DNA from 3 places in the Sporolactobacillus caesalpiniae genome. Region 3 is predicted to be linked to each of the others. Evidence: predicted binding sites of a transcription regulator. Region 3 holds the regulator's gene; each other region holds the start of a gene.

Region 1 (2,209 bases), on a different contig from region 3:
TTGATGCCATTCATACAAGCTATGTAAAGTTGACTGCTTGGGTGGTCACGGATAAAGCAAACGAACTTCAAAAAGTGATATCCGTTCAAATGTATCGGGGGATTACGAAAATATCGGCGAAGGGCGGCTATACGAATAAGGATAAGGACTTGCTAATGATCGTGATCACGCGTTATGAGTTGTATCGATTGAAGCAAATCATAAAGGAAGTCGATCCGCGAGCCTTTACCAACATTGTCGAGACAACGGATGTTTTCGGGTTGTTTGTGCGTAAAAAGGATGCGTGAATGAAGGGGCGGAGAAATCCGCTTCTTTTTTTATAAGAGTTAAAAAAGATAGCGTTTTGCCTCGCCGGTACGACGATAAGGTCATAAGATGCGGTTGGGCGATCAGGTAAGTACCCAATCTGAGAAATAAACGGAAAAATTCCGCCTAATTACAAAATTAATGAAAAAATTGCTTAAATAGACGGAGAAATTCCGCTTATCGAATCGAAAAATGTGAAAATGGAGGGCTTTGCTTTGAATAAGCGGAAAAAATTCCCTTATTTACCTGCAAAACAAGCGCCGTGATACATATAACCGGAAAATCTCCGCTTATTTTACTCGTTACTTAATTAGGATCGGGCTGTGCCCGTTTTTTCTTATACTATAAGAAAGTATATAATTTTAAGGATCATAGTATAAGTGCAACTAAGTCTTCGCCTTCGTCAGTGAGGCTTGGCGAAGCCAAGTTTTCTAATATCGAAAAAACTCTCTAGTGAATTCCCTAGACATTATGACTTGGATTCGGTTATACTTTTTATGGATGCGATCGTTTGTTCCCGTCTGACTTTAACTCCTGCTTGCCTAATTCCTCTTGCACTACTAAAAACATACCTCGTAAGGAGGCTTCATATGCCTACAGACCATGATCGGCGCTTTAAAGTCTTGCTCCACGAATTTTTTGATGAGTTTCTCGAAGCCTTTTTTCCAAAGATTTATCACATGCTTGATCTGTCCGAGAAAACATTTCTTTCAGAGGAACTGTTCCCAGATATGATTGAGGGCGACAAGAAAAGGGCGGATGTCATAGCCGAAACGAAGCTGAAATCCAAAAAAGATGTGATTCTGATTGTCCATATCGAAGCACAAAACTATTATCAGGATGATTTTTCCGAACGGATGTATCTCTACTACATCATGATCTATCTGAAATTTCGAAAACCTGTTTTGCCGATTGCCATTTTCAGTTATGATGGAGGGAGAGATGAACCGGATGAATTCGTGGTAAAAGTGCCCCATTTTATGGTTGTCAGCGAATTCCACTTTTTGAAGCTTGAGCTTGCCAAAATGAATTGGCAAAAATTTATGCGCAGTAATAATCCGGCCGCTGCCGCTCTGATGAGCAGGATGAATTACTCTAAAAGAGAACGTGTGCAGGTTCGGCTTGCTTTTATCAGGCAGATGATTGGCATGCATCTTGAAGAAGCACGTGAAAGCATGATTAATGGATTTTTTGAAACCTATCTTCAACTAAACAAGGAAGAGGTGGATCAATTGATGGACAAAGCGAGAAAACTCCCTGACGAAATCCGTGAAGAAGTGCTCAAATGGCCAAACTCTTTTTATGACCGCGGAATGGAGGACGGTATTGAAAGAGGAACTAAAAGAGGCTTTGAAAAAGGAATTGAAAAAGGTGAATTAAACGCCAAGAAGCAGGTTGCCCGAAAGCTGCTGCAAAGAGGCATGAGCCATAAGGAAATCAGTGAACTGACCGGATTGAGCGGTGGGGAGATCATGAAATTGGAGGCAAATGATGACTGAAATGAGCGAAGAAATCTGAGAAGAAGTGCTCAAGTGGCCGAACTCCACTTATGATCGTGGAGTGGCGGACGGCATTGAAATAGGAATTGATTAGGTTGTTGCGCTTAACTGATAGATCTGATAAACTTGCCATAAAGCAGGAAAAGGAGGTGGGTCAATTGTCATTAGTCACGAAGTGTCGCGCTCAGTTAGAGTCGTTTCTCTATATCGTTCGCGCGATTTTTGCTGCATTTTTCTTCAAGGGATCAGTCTGCCCTTTTTTAGAAAACAGCATAGCTTTGTGAATGGACGCATGACCCACTAAACGGAACTCAATTGATTTTTAAGTGAATCAAGATCGAAATCATCCATGGGTAAATGACGCCTGTGGATTTTTTGTGTACAGAAAAATAAGGAAGTGACTC
Region 2 (2,209 bases), on a different contig from region 3:
TCGGACCAATGTTGCAAATCATCTTAGCTGCAGCGAAGCAGCTTGAAACAGACGGCATTCACCTGCGTGTGGTTAATGCGCGATTTATCAAGCCGATGGACCATCAGATGCTTGCAGATCTCGGTGAGCTTGGCACGCCCATACTGACTGTTGAAGAAGGAATGCTCGCGGGCGGCTTCGGTTCTGCTGTGTTGGAATATTACCATGATCATGGGATCCATGATTTAATGATTGAACGAATGGGAATAGATGATTGTTTTGTTGAACATGGTGGTGTAAATGAATTGCTGAATGAACTAGGACTGACATCGAAACAGATTGAAACTCATGTTAAACGGATGTTGAAGCAGCAGGGTCAAAAGAACGTTGTCAGGAAGGTTATTACTTCATGAAAGAGAGACAACGGGTTGACGTCCTTCTTGTACAGAAGGGATTGTTTGATTCTCGAGAAAAAGCGCAAAGAGCAGTGATGGCGGGAATGGTCTATCACGGCGATCAACGTGTTGATAAACCGGGAAGCAAGGTCGACAGCACACTGGAATTTAATATTAAAGGTACCATTCTCCCCTATGTGGGTCGTGGAGGTTTGAAGCTGGAAAAGGCACTCAAGGTGTTTCAACTTGACCTGACTAATGTACTGATGCTTGATATTGGTGCCTCAACGGGCGGTTTCACTGATTGCGCACTCCAAAATGGCGCGAGAAAAGTGTATGCGCTCGATGTCGGTTATAATCAATTAGCCTGGAAGCTTCGCAGCGATCCGCGTGTCATTGTTATGGAAAAAACAAATTTTCGTTATTGTACGCCGGACAATTTTAAAGAAGGTTTGCCTGAATTCGCATCGATTGATGTATCATTTATCTCGTTAAAGAAAATCCTTCCGCCACTCATAGATATTTTAAAGCATGAGGGTGAAGTAGTTGCACTGATAAAACCACAATTTGAGGCGGGCCGGGATGAAGTCGGGAAGAAGGGCATTATTCATGATCCGAACGTACATCTCTCAGTTGTTAAAAATATCCTTGATTTTGCACGAACATGTGGATATACGCTGCTTGATCTGAACTATTCACCGATTACTGGCGGTGACGGCAATATTGAATTTCTCGCGCATTTTCGATCAGAAAAGGGGAACGCATCGGATTTATTGCAGATTACACCGGAAGAAGTCGTTCGTCAGGCACATCAGAATTTCGATCACAAAAAAAATAGGACATAAACCTGAGAATGAACAGGTTTGTGCCTTATTTTTTTTAATAACTTCTTGACTGTTTTGGGTGAACAGTAGAGAATAGATGTAGAGAACGAATGTTCGAACTAGAGAGGTGAATCCTTAGTGTTAGCGGAACTTCAAATTATAAATTTTGCGATTATCGATAAACTTACTGTAACGTTTGAAGACGGTCTGACTGTATTTACAGGAGAAACCGGCGCTGGAAAATCGATTATCATTGATGCGATCGCGTTACTCGCCGGCGGTCGTGGATCTGCTGAATATGTTCGTCATGGCACGCCAAAAGCAGAAATTGAGGCTTTATTCGATATAGAAGATACACAAAGTGTGTCACGTTTGCTTGACCAATTGGGAATGGATCAAATCGACGGGCAACTCATACTTAGAAGAGAAATTTCCAGCTCGGGCAAAAGTGTATGCCGCATAAACGGAAAGCTTGTGACATTGTCTGTTCTTCAGAAATTTGGGACTATTCTTGTTGATATACACGGGCAGCATGAACATCAAAGGCTTCTTGAACCGAGCAATCACCTTGAATTTGTCGATCGCTTTGGCGGAACGACAATCAGTAAATTAAAACACAGCTACTTGGAAGAATATAAACAGGTGGATGAACTGGCAGCCAAGTGCAATAAATATAATGGTGATGAGAAGAAAATTGCTCAGAGAATCGATTTGCTTCACTATCAAATCGATGAAATTGAAGCGGCTCAACTAAAAGCAGACGAAGAAGAACGTATTCTTGAAGAAAAAAGAAAACTTTTCAATTTTGAAAAGGTATATCAATCGCTTAAGGCAAGCTATGAGGCGCTTGATGGAGAAAATACCGGACTGGATATGCTTCGAAAAGCATCTGGAAGTCTTGATGCAATTCGGGATTTGGATCCGGAACTAGCCCGTTTCTCAGAGTCGGTTTCAAACTGTTACTATCTTCTAGAGGAACAAACATCTGCAATTCGATCATATTTGGAACAA
Region 3 (2,209 bases):
GCAAACCATTACGCCATTTGTCCGTACTGTCTTTTCCTTTGTCATTTAACGTTGTTAAGAGTGCTTTTGCTTCCTCAGCAGCTGCACCGCCGCTTTTTGAAAGATCATCGAGAAAGTTTTCAGCCTTTTCCTTGCTGGCAAGTGTTGCGCCAAGTCCAATAAGAAACCCTTTTTTTAGAAAATCACTCATTGTTCTTCCTCCTCGCACTTTCCTTCATTTTAACCGACTTTGTAGGTCATGTATACGAAGTCGGGTGAGTATTTTTTGTAATTCAGTTGGAGAGTTGGGAAAAACCGGGCACAGCCCGGTCCTTACTTCCGCAGGATGCAGTGACTTTCGCTAAATGCGGTTTTGAATCATCAAGCTTGTCTTGAACAAACAGTTCTAGTTCATGAATCATTTTGATCCTTAATTAAGTAACGTGGCCGGAATAAAATAAGCGGAGATTTTCCGGCTATTTGCATCATGGTGCTTGTTTTACAGGTAAATAAGGGTAATTTTTCCGCTTATGCACGGAAAAGCCCTCTATTTTCACGTTTTTCGATGCGATAAGCGGAATTTTTCCGTCTATTTAAGCTATTTTTTCATTCATTTTCTAAATAAGCGGAATTTTTCCGTTTATTTCTTAGATTGGGCGGCTTACCTAATCGTCCATCCGAATCTTATGACCATATCGTCGTACCGGCAAGGCAAAACGATAAACTTTCTTTACCTGTTAGGAAAAACCAAGCTGTGCTTGGCCTTAAACCATACTGATTTTTGTGTACGCTCCGATTGTTCGCTTGGGGCGATCTGGAAGCCTCCTCGAACAGACCATTATCTGCGGGGAGCTCCCTGCCTCGCAATCAACAGAGACGCTCCTGCAGGCATCTCACCTTTCATATCTTTAAAATGCCACTTATCTTAGTATCCGGACCAAAATCATCCTTTCTTGCTTATAGAAAAACCTCGGAAGATCACTAGTTTCTCCGAGGCTTTTGCATACATTGTTCTTTGAATCTGTGTATCAGGTTATTTGATTGACCGGAAGACACCAACGACTTTCCCAAGAATAACACAATTATCAAGTAATATTGGATCCATCAGTGAGTTTTCCGGCTGAAGTCTTACATGGTCTTTTTCCTTAAAGAAACGCTTAACAGTTGCTTCGTCCTCATCGGTCATCGCAACAACAATTTCACCATTTTCAGCTGTATGCTGCTGTCGGACGATTACCTTGTCTCCATCAAGAATGCCTGCGTTGATCATGCTTTCGCCGGATACGTTAAGAATAAATGCGTCAGCATCCTCAACCATTGAACTTGGAATGGGAAAATATTCTTCAATATTTTCAATGGCGCTGATTGGGAGCCCGGCGGTTACTTTTCCAATAACAGGAATATTTACTGTCTTTTCCGTAAATACATCATTGTCATGGTCCAACACTTCAATAGCTCTTGGTTTCGTGGGATCACGCCGGATATATCCTTTTTTTTCTAGGCGTGCAAGATGACCATGCACCGTTGAGCTCGATGCGAGTCCGACGGCGTCGCAAATTTCACGTACCGATGGTGGATAGCCTTTGCTCGCAACTTCATGTTTTATAAAATCTAATATAGACTGCTGCCGATTTGAGATTTTCATAATGCTTCTCCTTTTCCTTATCTTGTCAATAGTATACCATTCAAAAAAAACAGAAGCAAACATTTGTTCTAAAACCATTGACACAAATGCACGTTCGCATTAAGATAGTTACAACGAACAAAAGTTCTCGAGAACACACATTCCTTAGAGGGGGAAATTTTAAATGAATTTAGTTCCGAATAAAAAAACAAAAGGTCTTTCGTTTCTTATCTTGTTTTGTATTATGACAGTTGTTTTATTTTTGACATTAACAAATACAGTTGCTGCTGATCAAAATAACTATGAAAAAATTACGGTTAAAGCGGGGGATTCGCTTTGGTCTATTGCCACAAAATACCAAAATGAGAATCCAGGGCTCTCAAAACAGGCATTCGTCAGTTGGACAAAGAGTAAGAATGGATTAATCCGTGATCACATAATTCCAAATCAAAGGCTTATCATTCCGGTGAAAAAGTGAGTTGTTAAATTTATGAGTGGGTTATTTTACGTTGGCAGAAGTATGTTTTTGTGATATACTGTTATATAACAAAGGGATTTAGATGTTTATGTATTGGTACAAACGCTTTTTCCCTTTCTGATTTTTGG

The links. The regulator LexA, encoded in region 3, represses DNA repair genes until DNA is damaged. The targets are predictions, from matches to a motif close to CGAACATATGTTCG.
Region 1: a site for LexA is predicted at 811-824, ahead of ABWW58_RS05070 (RpnC/YadD family protein). Genes of this name have one in related genera too.
Region 2: a site for LexA is predicted at 1,302-1,315, ahead of recN (DNA repair protein RecN). Genes of this name have one in related genera too.

The regions. Positions count from the first base shown of each region.
Region 1 covers NZ_JBEVCB010000002.1:340,668-342,876, reverse strand. Annotated here, with positions in the region: gene ABWW58_RS05075 (YitT family protein) at 1-287, shown strand, start outside; gene ABWW58_RS05070 (RpnC/YadD family protein) at 897-1,805, shown strand; gene ABWW58_RS05065 (RAxF-45 family protein) at 1,955-2,089, shown strand.
Region 2 covers NZ_JBEVCB010000001.1:681,732-683,940, forward strand. Annotated here, with positions in the region: gene dxs (1-deoxy-D-xylulose-5-phosphate synthase) at 1-392, shown strand, start outside; gene ABWW58_RS03420 (TlyA family RNA methyltransferase) at 389-1,219, shown strand; gene recN (DNA repair protein RecN) at 1,337-2,209, shown strand, end outside.
Region 3 covers NZ_JBEVCB010000006.1:54,454-56,662, forward strand. Annotated here, with positions in the region: gene ABWW58_RS12635 (phasin family protein) at 1-190, opposite strand, end outside; gene lexA (transcriptional repressor LexA) at 1,013-1,627, opposite strand; gene yneA (cell division suppressor protein YneA) at 1,788-2,081, shown strand.